DNA from 2 places in the Streptomyces sp. SDT5-1 genome. Region 1 is predicted to be linked to the other one. Evidence: riboswitches for the same ligand, from Rfam matches in the RefSeq annotation. Region 1 holds a riboswitch; the other holds the start of a gene.
What was found. Region 1 has a riboswitch for cobalamin ahead of ACTWJ8_RS06130 (HoxN/HupN/NixA family nickel/cobalt transporter). Riboswitches for the same ligand answer to the same signal wherever they lie in the genome.
Positions count from the first base shown of each region.

Region 2: another riboswitch for cobalamin. It lies ahead of ACTWJ8_RS13935 (prenyltransferase/squalene oxidase repeat-containing protein); the one in region 1 lies ahead of ACTWJ8_RS06130 (HoxN/HupN/NixA family nickel/cobalt transporter).

Region 1 covers NZ_CM125963.1:1,286,708-1,294,472, forward strand. Annotated here, with positions in the region: gene ACTWJ8_RS06105 (phospholipase D-like domain-containing protein) at 1-469, shown strand, start outside; gene ACTWJ8_RS06110 (class I SAM-dependent methyltransferase) at 477-1,187, opposite strand; gene rho (transcription termination factor Rho) at 1,569-2,747, shown strand; gene ACTWJ8_RS06120 (GNAT family N-acetyltransferase) at 2,772-3,263, shown strand; gene ACTWJ8_RS06125 (inorganic diphosphatase) at 3,329-3,832, shown strand; cobalamin riboswitch at 3,836-4,051, shown strand; gene ACTWJ8_RS06130 (HoxN/HupN/NixA family nickel/cobalt transporter) at 4,083-5,198, shown strand; gene ACTWJ8_RS06135 (GTP-binding protein) at 5,367-7,376, shown strand; gene ACTWJ8_RS06140 (hypothetical protein) at 7,756-7,765, shown strand, end outside.
Region 2 covers NZ_CM125963.1:2,971,617-2,979,381, reverse strand. Annotated here, with positions in the region: gene ACTWJ8_RS13945 (energy-coupling factor transporter transmembrane component T) at 1-43, opposite strand, end outside; gene ACTWJ8_RS13940 (SCO2322 family protein) at 48-713, opposite strand; gene ACTWJ8_RS13935 (prenyltransferase/squalene oxidase repeat-containing protein) at 710-1,930, opposite strand; adenosylcobalamin-variant (AdoCbl-variant) riboswitch at 2,035-2,111, opposite strand; gene ACTWJ8_RS13930 (flotillin family protein) at 2,169-3,335, opposite strand; gene ACTWJ8_RS13925 (hypothetical protein) at 3,350-3,595, opposite strand; gene ACTWJ8_RS13920 (MBL fold metallo-hydrolase) at 3,692-4,741, opposite strand; gene ACTWJ8_RS13915 (aldehyde dehydrogenase) at 4,943-6,409, shown strand; gene ACTWJ8_RS13910 (ferredoxin) at 6,412-6,645, shown strand; gene ACTWJ8_RS13905 (TetR family transcriptional regulator) at 6,822-7,442, opposite strand; gene ACTWJ8_RS13900 (glycosyltransferase family 4 protein) at 7,619-7,765, shown strand, end outside.

The sequences.
Region 1 (7,765 bases):
GGTGGGCACCACCGACAACCACCGCACCCGGATCCGCGTCGCCATGAACATCTTCAGCCGCCCCTACCTGGCGCAGCGGCTCGCCGCGCTCGACGCGCAGGGCTGCTACGTCGAGGTGTCGCAGAACTACAACCCGGCGAGCGCCCTGGAGCAGCAGTCCCTCTCGGCGCTGCTGGCGAAGACGTCGAGTGTGTACGGCGGCGTGATCGCCCGGTACTACTGCCAGGCCGACTCGACGTGGATCCACGACAAGTACCTGCTGGTCGAGGGCAAGTACTACGGCGTCCCGGACCGCGAGATCGTGTGGACGGGCAGCCACAACTGGAGCGGCAACTCGCTGCGGCAGAGCGACGAGACGATGCTCCAGCTGGAGGACCCGGCCGTGCACGACGCGTACGTCGCGAACTTCAACCAGGTGCGGGCCGCGACCACGCACCAGCCGGCGAACGGCGCGACGCCGTCCTGCTGACGCCCGGTCAGCGGCGGGTGGCCACGACGAGCCGGCAGCGCGGGCTGCCGTCGGGCCGCCCGCCGAGCTCGGGCAGCGCGTACAGCGTGACGTCGAAGCCCGCCCGGTCCAACTCCCGGCGTACGTCGCCGAGTCGGAACGGCCGGTAGTACATGACGAAGGGGGGCCGCCACACCGCGTTGCGCACCCGCATCACGGTGTCGAAGCCGAGCATCGCCCAGTAGCCGACCGTGTCGGGCCCCGCGGGCGCGGGCAGCGGAAACGCGAACTGCCCGCCGGGGCGCAGGACTTGGCGCACCTCGGAGAAGAGGCGCGGCCACTCGCGCGGCAGGAAGTGCCCGAACGCGCCGAAGCTCACGACGAGGTCGAAGGCCTCGCCGAAGGGCAGCGCGAGGGCGTCGCCGCGGACATGGCCCGCGCCCGGCTCGGCGCGCCGCGCCACCTCCAGCATGCCGCCGCTGAAGTCCACGCCGACGGCCCGCCCGACGCCCGCGTCGCGCAGCACACGCAGGCCCGCGCCGGTGCCACAGCACAGGTCGAGCCCCGTGCCGTACGGGCCGAGCCCGGCGAGCGCGCGGCCGACCGCGTCGAGCACGGCGTCGGGGGTGCGGAACGGCGTGTGGTCGAACTTCGGCGCCAGCAGGTCGTAGCCGCGCTCGACCGAGGACAGCGCCTGGACGGCCAGCTCGCGGAGGGTGGGCCCCTGATCGGTGAACATGGCCGCTCAGCATAGGGCGGCGGGGCGCCGCGGGCGGGCCCTGCCGCGCGGGGCCGGGGCTTCACGAGAACCGGGTCTTGCCGCGCGACGGAGTCCGGGTGGTACGGTCAAGGCGGTACATGTGCTCGCCCGTTCCGAGGCGCCGGTACCGATCTCCTTTTCTCAGCGCCCTTCGGCCGATGGTTCCCCCTTCACCGTACGGCGTATGTCATCCCTGGTCAGCGGCTTCTGGCGGGCTCTTCACCCGTTGCCGCGAGCCCAGGTTCTCCCCGGCCGCGGGGCGCGCTCCGTCGCCCTCGCCTCTTCGCCGGATCCCACCCCTTCCCTGCCCCCATGCCACTCGGACCCGCGGCCCAGGCCGCGAAAGGACCCGTGATCACCATGACCACCACGACCCTGAACCCGACCACCACCACCCGTGAACCCCGTGAGGCCGATGAACCCCGGAGGACCGAACCCGTCCGCGCCGCAGGCTTCCTCGACATCGGCGGCAACGGGCACGGCTTCCTGCGGGCGCCCGACCTGATCCCCACGCCGCACGACGTGCAGGTGCCGGCCCACCTCGTGCGCCGAATCGGCCTGCGCAAGGGCGACTTCGTCGAGGGGACGTGCGGCGCACAGCGCGGCCTCACCCACGTCGAGGCCGTCGAAGGTTCCCCCGCGCAGGCGGCGGGCGGCCGCCCCCGCTTCGCCGACCTCACCCCACTGCACCCGAGCGAGCGGTTCCGCCTCGAGCACCCGGCGGCCGGGCTCGCGGGACGCGTCGTCGACCTGTTCACCCCCGTCGGCAAGGGGCAGCGCGGGCTGATCGTCGCCCCGCCGAAGACCGGCAAGACGGTGCTGCTCCAGCAGCTCGCCGCCGCGTTCGCCGCGAACCACCCCGAGGCCCACCTCATGGTGGTGCTCGTCGACGAGCGCCCCGAGGAGGTCACCGACATGCGCCGCTCGGTGCGCGGCGAGGTCTACGCCTCGACGTTCGACCGCCCAGCCAAGGCGCACATCGCGCTCGCCGAACTCGCCGTCGAGCGCGCCAAGCGGCTCACCGAGCGGGGCCGCGACGTGGTGATCCTCCTCGACTCCCTGACCCGCCTGTGCCGCGCGTACAACAACGCCGCGTCGACCAGTGGCCGCACCCTGTCGGGCGGCGTCGACGCGGCGGCCCTGCACGGGCCGAAGCGGTTCTTCGGCGCGGCCCGCGACGCCGAGGAGGCCGGATCCCTGACGATCCTCGCCACCGCCCTCGTCGACACCGGCTCCCGCGCCGACGACTACTACTTCGAGGAGCTCAAGAGCACCGGCAACATGGAGCTGCGCCTCGACCGCACCCTCGCCCAGCGCCGCGTCCACCCCGCCGTCGACCTCACCCCGTCCGGCACCCGCCGCGAGGAGCTGCTGCAGCCGGCAGCCGAGCTGTCCGTCGTCCGGGGCCTGCGGCGGGCCCTGCAGACCCGGGACCCGTACGCGTCGTACGAGGCGCTGATCGAGAAGCTGCGGCAGAGCCCGGACAACGCCGCGTTCCTGCGCCAGGCGCACTCCACGGTGCCCGGGGCCAGGCCCTGACCCCGGATGCGTAATACTCGACCCATGAACGCGCGCGTTACACGCCGCGGAGGAGCACCGGCCGTCACGGTCCGGCGGGCCACCGCACAGGACGCCCGGCGCCTCACCCGCCTCGTGCGTGGCTCCAGCGCCTACCGGGACCCGTACGCCTCCATGGTCGCCGGGTACCGGGTGGGCCCGGACTACATAGAGGCGCACCCGGTGCATGTGGCCGTGGACGAGGCCGACGGGCGGGTGCTCGGTTTCTACGCGCTGCTGCTCGCGCCGCGGGAGCTCGACCTGATGTTCGTCGCGGACGAGGCGCAGGGCCGCGGCATCGGCCGGCTGCTCATCGCGCACATGCTGGCACAGGCCGTCGGCGCGGGCCTCGACCATGTGCGGGTCGTCGCGCATCCGCCCGCCGAGGGCTTCTACCGGAGCATGGGCGCGCGCCGGACCGGCACGGTGGCCGCCCGCCCGCCGGCCGTCGCCTGGGACCGGCCCGAACTCGAATTCGCCGTTCCCCCGGCGGCCTGAGGGGTTCCGCCCTTGCCCGGCACGGCGCACACTCGTGGTCGTCGGGATGCGGCAAGGAGGCCACATTGGGCAGCAGTCAGGCACGCGCCGAGGCGTTCGACGTCATCGTGGAGATCCCCCAGGGGTCCCGGAACAAGTACGAGATGGACCACGACCTCGGCCGGATCCGGCTCGACCGGATGCTGTTCACGTCGACGCAGTACCCCGCGGACTACGGCTACGTCGACGGCACGCTCGGCGGCGACGGCGACCCGCTGGACGCGCTCGTCCTGACCGGCGACGCGACGTTCCCCGGCTGCGCCATCGAGTGCCGCGCCATCGGGATGTTCGTGATGAGCGACGAGAAGGGCCCGGACGAGAAGATCCTGTGCGTGCCCGCGCACGACCCGCGGCACGACGCGACCCGGGACATCGAGGACATCCCGGAGTTCGACCGCCTGGAGATCACCCATTTCTTCGAGGTCTACAAGGACCTGGAGCCGGGCAAATCGGTCGACGGCTCGCACTGGGAGGGCCGCGAGAAGGCCTACGAGGAGATCCGCCGGGCCCGGGAGCGGGCCGCGCGGTAGGTAGTAGGGTGGTCGGGCCGTGGTGCTCGGGAAGACCGGTGACAGCCCTTCAGGGGCCCATTCCGGAGCGGCCCTCGCCACTGTGATCGGGTTCCGGACAGCGACGTCCGGGGCGCGTCGTTCCATCCTGTGCGCCACTGGCGGCCGTCGGCCGCTGGGAAGGCCGGAGCGACGGGCACACCCGTAAGCCAGGAGACCGGCCACGGCATCTCACGAAGTGATCCACGAGGTGCTGGAGCGTGATCGACGCATGACCCTGCCCGGGAACTCCCCGAATCTCCTGAATTCCCCCTCCCCTGCCTTCCGTTGGCGCCGCGAGGACACGCTGCGCACGGCGGGCCTGATCGCGGTGATCGCCGCGCTGCACGTCGTCGCGTTCGGCGTGCTCTTCCTGCTCGTCGTCCCCGAGCACTACGAAGTGGGCAACAAGGCCTTCGGCATCGGCCTCGGCATCACGGCGTACACGCTCGGCATGCGGCACGCGTTCGACGCCGACCACATCGCGGCCATCGACAACACCACCCGCAAGCTGATGGCGGACGGCAAGCGGCCCGTCTCTGTCGGCTTCTGGTTCGCGCTCGGCCACTCCAGCGTGGTGGTCGTGCTCGCGGCCCTCGTCGCGGGCGGCACGGCGCTCGCGACCACCCTGACGAGCGACGACTCCCCCACCCACCAAGTGCTCGGCGTCGTCGGTACGACCGTCTCCGGCACCTTCCTGTACCTCATCGCCGCGCTCAACCTCGTCGCCCTGATGGGCATCCTCAAGGTCTTCAAGGCGATGCGCGCGGGCTCGTACGACGAGCGGAAGCTCGAGCAGCACCTGGACTCGCGCGGGTTCATGAACCGGATCCTCGGCCGCTTCACCAAGTCCATCACCCGCCCCGGGCAGATGTTCCCGCTCGGCTTCCTCTTCGGGCTCGGCTTCGACACCGCGACCGAGGTGACGCTGATGGTGATGGCGGGCAGCGGCGCCGCGGCGGGCCTGCCCTGGTACGCGATCCTGTGCCTTCCGCTGCTGTTCGCCGCGGGCATGAGCCTGTTCGACACGCTCGACGGCACGTTCATGAACTTCGCCTACCAGTGGGCGTTCTCGAACCCGGTGCGCAAGGTGTTCTACAACCTCACCATCACCGGTCTGTCGATCGCGGTCGCGTTCTTCATCGGGACGATCGAACTCGTGGGCGTGCTCCACGACAAGCTGGACCTCAGCGACGCGGTGACCGGCTGGATCGCCGGTCTCGACCTCGACAACGTCGGGTACGTCATCGTTGGCCTGTTCGTCGTCGTGTGGGCGGCGGCGATCGCCTACTGGCGGCTGGCGCGGGTCGAGCAGCGATGGTCGGCGCGGGTGGCCGACGCCGGGTAATTCGGTTGCCGGGATGCGCGGCGCGCTGCTGCACTGATTCCCGTGCGGCACGAGTCGCGCATCCCGACCGTGAGGACCGATCCATGCGCGCTGCAGTCACGTTCCTTCCGAGGGCCACCGCGGATTCCGCCGCCGTGGCATTCCCTTCCTTCGAGGACTCGACTGCCCGTGGCATTGCTGAATCTTGGAATTCTCGCGCACGTAGACGCCGGTAAGACCAGCCTGACCGAGCGGCTCCTGCACTCGGCCGGGGTGATCGACGAGCTCGGCCGGGTCGACGACGGGAGCACCCGCACGGACTCCCTGGACCTGGAGCGCCGGCGCGGCATCACCATCAAGGCGGCCGTGGTGTCGTTCCCGGTCGGCGGCACCACCGTCAACCTGGTGGACACACCGGGTCACCCGGACTTCATCGCCGAGGTCGAGCGCGTGCTCGGCGTGCTCGACGGGGCGGTGCTCGTCGTCTCCGCCGTGGAGGGCGTCCAGGCGCAGACCCGCGTCCTGATGCGGACGCTGCGCCGACTGCGCATCCCCACCGTGGTGTTCGTCAACAAGGTCGACCGGCGCGGCGCCCGGGAGGCCACGCTCCTCGACGACCTGCGCCGCAAGCTCACACCCGCCGTGGTCCCGATGAACACGGTGACCGGCGGCCTCGGCGACCGCTCCGCGCGCTGCGTCCCGTACGCCGCCGGGGACGCGGACCACCGCGCCCGCCTGGTCGACGTGCTCTCGGCCCGCGACGACGGCCTCCTGGAGGCGTACGTCAAGGACGAGGAGTCGGTGACGTACGGCAGGCTGTGGGACGCGCTCGCCGAGCAGACGGCGCGGGCGCAGGCCCATCCGGTGTACTTCGGCTCGGCGATGACGGGCGCGGGGGTCGACGCCCTCGTGGACGGCGTCACGCGGCTGCTTCCGGCCGCGGAGGAGCGGCACCGACTGCCGCTCTCCGCCCGGGTGTTCAAGGTGGAGCGCGGACCGGCCGGCGAGAAGATCGCGTACGCCCGTGTCTTCACCGGGACGCTGCGGGTGCGCGAGCGCCTCGCGCTGCCCGGCGGCGGCGAGGAGCGGCTGACGGGAGTACGGGTCTTCGCGGACGGGGCGGACGTCCCGGCGGCGGAGGCCGGGCCCGGGAGGGTGGCGCGACTGTGGGGGCTCGGCGGCGTGCGCGTCGGCGACGACCTCGGAGAGCCTCGAGCACCGGTCGAGGAACACCACTTCGCGCCGCCGACCCTGGAGACGGTCGTCGAGCCCGAGCGGCCCGGCCTGCGCGGCGCCCTGCTCGCCGCGCTCACCCAGCTCGCCGAGCAGGACCCGCTGATCGGCCTGCGCCAGGACGACGTCCGCCAGGAGATCTTCCTGTCGCTCTACGGCGAGGTGCAGAAGGAGGTCGTCCAGGCCACGCTCGCCGAGGAGTTCGGGCTCGACGTCACGTTCCGCGCGACGACGCCGCTGTGCGTCGAGCGGCCGACGGGATCGGGCGAGGCGGCCGAGGCCATGAAGGACGAGGGCAACCCGTTCCTCGCGACCATCGGACTGCGCGTCGACCCGGCGCCGGTCGGCTCCGGCGTCGCGTTCCGGCTCGGCATCGAACTCGGCTCGCTGCCCATGGCGTTCATCAAGGCCGTCGAGGAGACCGTGCACGAGACCCTGGGCCAGGGGCTGCTCGGCTGGCGGGTCACGGACTGCACGGTGACGCTGTTCCGCTCCGGGTACGCGCCGCGGCAGAGCCACGCGCACGCCGTCTTCGACAAGTCGATGTCGAGCACCGGGGCGGACTTCCGCGGCCTGACACCACTGGTCCTGATGAGCGCCCTCGAGCGCGCGGGCACGACGGTGTGCGAGCCGATGCACCGCTTCCGCCTCGACATCCCGGCCGATCTGTACGGGGCGGTGCTGCCCGCCCTGACCCGGCTGCGGGCCGTGCCGACCGGGCAGCGCACGGCGGACGGCGGGGCGTGGGCCACGGTCGACGGGCTGATCCCCGCGGCGCGGGTGCGGGACCTGGAGCGCCGGCTGCCGGGGCTCACCCGGGGCGAGGGCGTCCTGGAGGCCGCCTTCGACCACTACGCCCCGGTCCGCGACGACGCGCCGCGCCGTTTCCGCACCGACCACGATCCGCTGCACCGCAAGGAGTACCTGCTGCGGGTCGTGCGCGGGGCGGGCGTGCGGCAGGGGTGACGCGGCGCGCGGGGACCGTGGGTGGCGGCGGGGCGCCAGGGGCCCGAGCGGCTGGTTGAATCCGGGCCGTTCGGCCCACCGTGAGGGCCCGTTGGCCCCGTCCCCCACGGGGGCCCGCGCTGAGATGCTGCGGTATCGAGCCTCCCGTGCCCTCGCCCTCCCGCCGCGGCGCACGGTCGAGGCCGAGCCCGGGCCCGCCGTTCGCAGAAGGGGGAGCCGCGAATGGCGGGCCCGTCCGTTCCGGGCCCGCGGCCCGGCCGTTCCCCCTTCGCACGCGTGTCCGGCACGCCGCCGCGGCAACTCGCGCGCAAAACACCCTAATCAGAGCGATAAAGTGGCTCGTCAACCCGCACGTGCCCGATCACTCAGGAGTGCCTACGTGTCCGTAG
Region 2 (7,765 bases), 1.7 Mb from region 1:
TGGAGCGGTGCGCCCGCGGGGCGCGCAGCGTACGAGCGGACATCGGGTCAGCCGCGGCGGCGTCGGGCCTGCACGCCCGCCCCGACACCGAGCACGACGACCACGGCGATGCCCGCGATGAGGCCGACGGACGGGCCGGAGTCCCCGGAGTCGCCAGCGTTCTTCTCGGCCGGCTGTCCGGACGCCTTGTCGGTCTTCTCGCCCGACACCTGCTCGCCGCAGCCCGCCTTCGGGTAGCCGGAGATCGCGCACAGCATCGCGCTGCTGTCGTAGCGCAGCGGCTTCGCGACGGCGGCCAGCGCGTCGGCGCTCGTCGCGTCCTCGGCCACCTGCGCGCACGCGGTGCGCGGCTTCGGCGGGGTCTCGCCCGACGGGGCGTCGGCCGCCGTGCCCGCGTCGATGACCAGGGCGATCCGCTTCTCGCCGTCCTTGGCGGGGGTGTCGGCGCAGATCGTGTCGAAGTCCGCGGCGCCGCGCGGCTGCTTCGCGTCCTCGGAGTCCTCGCTCACCGCGAACCGGAAGCCCTGCACGTCCCCGTCCGACGGCTTGGTCTGCGAGGGGCCCGCCGTCGCGTACGTCCATGCCTGCTTGCCGTCCCGCTCCCAGAACGACCAGTACCGGTACCCGGCCGCCTGCGCGGGGGCGGCCGCCACGACGCCGAGCACCAGCGCGAGCAGGCCGAGCAGGAGCCCGGTCCACCTCCGCGCGGTCACGGCTGCTGCTTCTTGCGGCCGCTGAGCAGGAAGCCGGCGCCGACCGCGGCGATGAACATCACGCTGATGATCCACCAGTTGGCTCCGCTGCCGCCGTCGTCCTTCTTCTCGTCGGGGTCGGAGGCGGAGGACTTCGTGGAGGCGGGCTCGGGGCCCGTCTTGTTCAGGGCGCTCACCAGGTCGGTGCCGCCGAAGTCGCGCGGGTCGTTGCCGGTGGCCCGCGCGGCGAAGATCAGCTCGGCGTAGGCGGCGGGTCCGGTCTGCGCGGCCCAGTCCTGCGCGTTCTTCTCCAGCCAGGTGTACGGGTCCTTCGTGTACTTGGTGCCCTCCGCGGCGGCGACGGCGGTGATCGCGTCGGCCGTGTTGCCGTAGTCGGGCTGGTCCTTGGCGCCGGCGAGCTGGGACTTCAGGTACAGGCGCGGCTGGAGCTGGTTCTGGAGGTACACGGCGCCGTTGTGGGCGAGCGCCTTCGCGTCCTTGCCGTCCTCGCAGGTGTACGAGTCCGGGGCGGAGCCCTTGTCGGGCGCGAAGCCGGTGCCGAGGGCGCCGAGCACGCCGGCCGCGGTGGCGTCGGCGTTCGCGGCGAGCCCGCCCTTCTTGTCGGGCTGGTAGGCGAGAGCACCGCCGTCCTCGCCCTTGGAGCACGGCAGGGCGAGGGAGGCGAGGGCGTCGGTCGCGGTCCTCCCCTTGGAGGACTTCACCTCGGACGGCTTCTCGCCCGCCGCGACGAGCGCGCCGACGACGACGGACGTGGAGTTCGCGTCGCTGTCCATGCCGAGGCCGTAGCCCCAGCCTCCGTCGGCGTTCTGGCTCTTCTTCAGCCGGTCGACGCCCTTGGCGACCTCGCCGTCGCGGCCGCCGACCGCGGCGAGGGCCTGGACGGCGGCCGCGGTGGCGTTGCTGTCGATCTTCGTCTTGGTGTCGCAGGGCTTTCCGGGCTCGGCGCGGTAGGCGGCGAAGCCGCCGTTCTCGCACTGCTGGCCCGCCAGCCAGTCGACGGCCTTCGCGGCGGGCTTCACGCCCACCTCGTGCTGCGCGACGAGCGCGAGGGACTGCCGCCACACGCCGTCGTACGTGGGGTCGCCCTTGCCGTAGAGGCCGGACGGGACGGTCACCTTCGGGGAGGGGGAGGCACTGTCCGCGGCCGCGGCGTGCGCGCCCAAGGCGCCGATCGCGATGGTCGCGGCGACGAGCGCGGTGCTGCGGCGCATGTTCATGGTGGGGCGGGCTGCCTCTCCCTGCGGGGAGCGGGGCGGCGCGGCACACGGGGGCACCGGGCGGCTCCGGCTCCGTATTCCTCGACGGTCGTGAGCCGAGCGCGTACGTGCGAGGTGTTCCGGCTCTCACGGTTGCGGGGTCAGCGCCGGATTTGCACCGGCTTCCCCTCGTACGTACGTACTACGACGCCCTAACTGTACCCGGCACCGTGGCCGCGTCCCCTGGGGCTCCGCCGCCTCAGCGGACGTCGACCGGGCCGTCGTCCGCGCCGCCGCGCGGAGCACCCACGTAGCGCTCCACCGCCGAGCCGACGCCGTCCGGGGACTCCCCGGAGAGGTTCTTGCGGACCGAGTCGAGGATCGTGAGGCCCTGGCCGACGAGGCCCGCCGCGATCTCGCCCAGGCCGTCCGCCCCGTTCAGGACGTTGACGTTCGCGCCGGCGAGCCCCGCCGACGCCTCCTTCACGATCTGCGGCAGCTGGTCGATGAGCATCCGGTCGAGCGCCACCCGGTCGTACGACGCCGCGGCCTCCGCCTGGATCTTCGTACGCTCGGCCTCCGCGAGCGCCAGCACCCGGATCCGCTCCGCGTCCGCCTGCGCCGGCTTGACCACCTCGGAGATCAGCTCCTTCTCCCGCAGCTCGGCCTGTTTCAGCGCGAGCTCCGTCTGCGCCTCGAGCACCTCCTGCTGCGCGTGGGCGAGGGCCAGCGGACCCGCCTGCTCGGCCTGCGCCTTGGCGCGGTCCACGTCCGCGTTGTACTCGGCCTGCACGATCGCGGTCTGCCGCGCGTACTCGGCCTGCCGCCGCGACGACTCCTGCTCGGCCTCGGCCGCCGCCTGCGTCGCCTGCGCCTGCGCGATCTTCGCCTGCCGCTGGATGGCCGCCTTGTGCGGGCGCGACATCGCCTCGATGTAGCCGGTGTCGCCGTCGTCGATGGACTGGATCTGGAGCGAGTCGACGTGCAGGCCGATCTTCGCCATCTCCGACTTCGACGTGTCCAGGACCTCCGTCGCCAGCTTCTGGCGTTCCGTGACGATCTCCTCGACCGTCATCGAGCCGATGATCGAACGCAGGTGGCCCGCGAAGATCCGGCCGGTCAGGACCGACATCTGGTCCTGGTCGGAGAGGAAACGCTGACCGGCGTTGACGATCGACTCGTGGTCGTTGCCGACCTTGAACGCGATGACCGCGCGCACGGTCAGGGCGATGCCCTGCCGGGTCACGCACTTCTCGACGACCTCGGCCTCCATCATCGCGAGCGACAGGAAGCGGGTCTTGCGGAACACGGGAAGCACGAACTTCCCGTGTCCGGTGACGACGCGGAACGGAGCTCCCCCAAGTCCCCGCCTGCCGCCCGAGATCAGCATCGCCTCGTCGGGCGCGGGAACGCGATATCCGAACATGCCTGTACGTCTCCTTAGCGGGAGCCGCCCTCGCCACCGGAGAGGAGAGGGTCGTGCCAGGCCATGACCGAGACCTGCCGGCTGCCGCGGGATTCGATCACGAGCACGGTGGCGTGCCGGGGCAGGGGCTCGTCCGAGTACGCGAGAAAGGTCTCGGTCCCGCCCCTGACCTGCACCAGTACCTCGCCCGGACCTTCGGCCCCACGTGTGCCGACGACCAGCTTCCCCGTCCGGCCGACCACAGCCTCGTCCGGCGTCATCGGCGGGTGCCCCCTTGTTGTTCCAGCCTCTTGGGGGCCGAAGATACGCCCCCGTGGGCGCCTCTTCCATGAAAGGCGCGGCAAAGATCGGGGGTGCTAACCGACCGCCGCGTACCGCACGGGGTCGCTGCCCGGGACCTGCTCCACGCGGCCCGTCTTCTCGAGGCGGCGGAGGTGGGCCTCCGCCTCGGAGACCGCGATGTTGCGGGAGCCGTAGGGGATCTGGGCCCAGGGGCGGTTCCACTCCATGCGCTCGGCGAGCTGCCAGGGGGTGAGGGGAGTGGAGAGGAGGCCGAGGAGTCCGGTGAGGCGCTCCTCGTGGTGGTCGAGCAACTCCCGTACGCGGGCCGGGGTGTCGGCGAACGGATGCTGGTGGGCGGGCAGCACCTCCGCCGGGTTCAGGCGCCCGATCCGTTCGAGGGAGTCGAGGTAGTCGCCGAGCGGGTCGGTGACGGTGGCGTCGTCGGGGTCCTCGTAGAGACCGATGTGCGGGGTGATGCCCGGCAGGACGTGGTCGCCGGAGAAGAGCCTGCCGTGGCCCGCGCGGCCCTCCGGGTGCTCCTCCTCCAGGTGCAGGCAGACGTGTCCCGGCGTGTGGCCCGGCGTCCAGATCGCGCGGAGCCTGCGGCCCGGCAGGTCGAGGAGGTCGCCGGGGGTGATGGTGCGGTCCGGCAACGCGGGTGCGAAGCCCGGCAGTTGACGGGGCTTCCCGGAGTCGCGGGCCGCGATCAGCGGGGCGATGTGGTCCTCGGGCGCACCGGCCGCGACCAGCTTCGCCACCATGTACGCGTACCAGCGCGCCGGCTTGTTCTCGCGGGTGCGCCGCACCACCGCGGCGTCCGCCTCGTGCATGGCGATCCACGCCCCGGACGCCTCCCGCACCTTCGCCGACAGGCCGTGGTGGTCCGGGTGGTGGTGCGTGATGAGGACGCCGGTGAGCTCGGAGACGCTCGTGCCGCAGGCCGTCAGGCCCGCGGACAGCGCGTCCCAGGAGGCCGGATCGTCCCAGCCGGTGTCGACGAGCACGGGGCCCGCGTCCGTGTCGACGAGGTAGACGAGCGTGTAGCCGAGCGGGTTGTCGGGGATCGGTACGCGGATGCTGTGCACGCCCCCGCTGTGGTCGGTCACCTGCGTCGCCTCTGCCATCGGACACCCTCCGCCGCTCCAGCCGAACTGCCGCCACTGTACGGGAACTTGTAGAACTCGTTTCAATGGTCGCCCGGGCGAACCGTATCCCGGGGGTCGCGGAGCGGCCTCCCCGCTCCCACCGCGCCCTTCCGGATCGTTACTAGAACTGGTATCAGTTCTGAAACACCGTCAGAATTGTCGTGCGTGAGGATGCCGGCCATGACCGAGCTCTTGGAATACGGACAGCTGTTCATAGGCGGGGAGTTGACCGACCCGCTCGGCAAGGAGGTCATCGACGTCGTCTCGCCGCACACCGGCGAGGTCTTCGGCCGGGTGCCGCACGCCGCGCCCGCCGACGTCGACCGCGCCGTGGCCGTCGCCCGCCGCGCCTTCGAGGACGGGCCCTGGCCCCGCATGAGCCTCGACGAGCGCATCGAGGTGATCACGAGGATCAAGGACGCGTTCGCGGCCCGGCACGAGGAGATCGCCCGCGTCATCAGCAGCGAGAACGGCACCCCGTACACCTCCGGGATCATGGTGCAGGCGCTCGCCGCGATGATGGTCTGGGACTCCGCGATCAACGTCGCCAGGAACTTCACGTACGAGGAGACGCGCGACGGCGCCCTCGGCAAGCTGCTCGTCCGCCGTGAACCCGTCGGCGTCGTCGCGGCCGTCGTGCCGTGGAACGTCCCGCAGTTCACCGCCGCGGCAAAGCTCGCGCCCGCGCTGCTCGCCGGGAACCCGGTGATCCTCAAGACCTCGCCCGAGACGCCGCTCGACGCGTATCTGCTCGCCGAGATCGCGACCGAGGCGGGACTCCCGGAGGGCGTGCTCTCCATCCTTCCCGCAGACCGCGAGGTCAGCGAGTACCTCGTCGGGCACCCCGGCATCGACAAGGTCTCCTTCACCGGTTCCGTGCCGGCGGGCAAGCGCGTCATGGAGGTCGCGGCGCGCAACCTCACCCGCGTCACCCTCGAACTCGGCGGCAAGTCAGCCGCCGTGATCCTGGAGGACGCCGACGCCACGGCCGCCGTCTCCGGCATCGTCCCGTTCGCGTGGATGATCAACGGGCAGGCCTGTGTGGCGCAGACCCGGATCCTCGTGCCGCGCTCGCGCTACGACGAGTTCGCCGACGCGTTCGCGGGGGCGGCCTCCGCGCTCAAGGTCGGCGACCCGCTCGACCCGACGACCGAGGTCGGCCCGCTCGTCGCGCGGCGCCAGCAGCAGCGCTCCCTCGACTACATCCGCATCGGCCAGGACGAGGGCGCCAAGATCCTCACGGGCGGCGGCGTCCCGAAGGGCTTCGAGCGGGGCTGGTACGTCGAGCCGACGCTCTTCGGCGACGTCGACAACTCCATGCGGATCGCCCGCGAGGAGATCTTCGGCCCGGTCATCTGCCTGCTCCCGTACGGGGACGAGGCCGAGGCCGTGAAGATCGCGAACGACTCCGACTACGGGCTGTCCGGCAGCGTGTGGACGTCCGACACCGCGCACGGCGTCGACATCGCGCGGCAGGTGCGCACGGGGACGTACAGCGTGAACACGTTCAGCCTCGACATGCTCGGGCCGTTCGGCGGCTACAAGAACTCCGGTCTCGGGCGGGAGTTCGGGCCCGAGGGGTACGGGGAGTACTTCGAGCACAAGATGATCCACCTGCCCGCGGGGTACGAGCCGGAGGCGAGCTGAGCATGGGTGACCGGTGGCATGTGGAGGTCGACCGGAGCGTGTGCATCGGCTCCGCGATGTGCGTGAACACGGCGCCGGACGGATTCCGCCTCGACAGCGCGCGGCAGTCGCACCCGGTGGAACCGGACGGCGACGCGAACGAGCGGGTGCTCGCGGCGGCGGAGGGCTGCCCCGTGGAGGCGATCACGCTCACGCTGGTGGACACGGGGGAGGTCGTCTTTCCCCCGGAGGACTGAATCGCGGCCTGCACCGGTGTCACGGCCGCGGGGCTCCGCCCCGGACCCCGCTGCTCAATCGCCGCAGGGGCTCGAAATGCCGACCGCGATCGGCGGCGATTGAGCACATCGAGCCCCGCCGGCGATTGAGGCGCGGGGTCCGGGGCCGAGCCCCGGGAGCGCAACCGCAGGGCGGGTCACGGCTGACGGGGAGACGACAGATCGATCAGACGGCACACCATCTCGATGTCGATTTTGACCTGAGCGATGGAGGCGCGGCCCGAGAGCCAGGTGATGAGCGCGGAGTGCCATGTGTGCTCGATGACCCGTACCGCCGAGAGCTGCTCCGGCGTCGGGTCGTCGAGCTCCATCGCGTCGAGGATGATCGCCGTGGTCTGCCGGGACACCTGGTCGACCTCGGGGCTCACGCTCCGGTCCGCGAAGGTCAGCGCCCGCACCATCGCGTCCGCGAGGTGCGGCTCGCGCTGGAGTGCGCGGAAGGCCCGCATCAGCGTCTCGGCCACCCGCTCCGCCTGGGTGTCACCAGCCGGCGGCCGCTTGCGGACCGTGGTGTGCATGTGCTGGAGCTGGTCCTGCATGGTCGCGACCAGGAGGTGCACCTTGCTCGGGAAGTAGCGGTACAGCGTGCCGAGCGCGACCTGGGACGACTCGGCGACCTCCCGCATCTGCACCGCGTCGAACCCGCCGCGCGCCGCGAGCTGCGCGCTGGCGTGCAGGATCCGGCGCCGCCTGGCCTCCTGACGCTCGGTGAGCGCGGGGGTCGGACGGGTGGTGGTTCTCGGGTCCGGAGCTGTCATCAGAAGGCTTTCCGTGTCCCGTGGAGCCCGCCGTGGCGTGAATCACCTGATCCACCCCTTACGGCCTGGCTACCAGCCGGTAGATTCGATGCTCTTGAACGATCAAGTCTGAAACTTGTTCTAGATTAGCGTCCCACGTAGTGTCCACGGGCAAGCAGGAAGAAGGGTGGCCTGGAGTGACCGCGGAGTCCTTGCGTATCGCTCTCCTCACGTACAAAGGCAACCCGTTCTGCGGTGGTCAGGGGGTGTACGTCCGTCACCTCTCGCGCGAGCTGGTCCGGCTCGGGCACCGCGTCGAGGTGATCGGCGCGCAGCCGTACCCC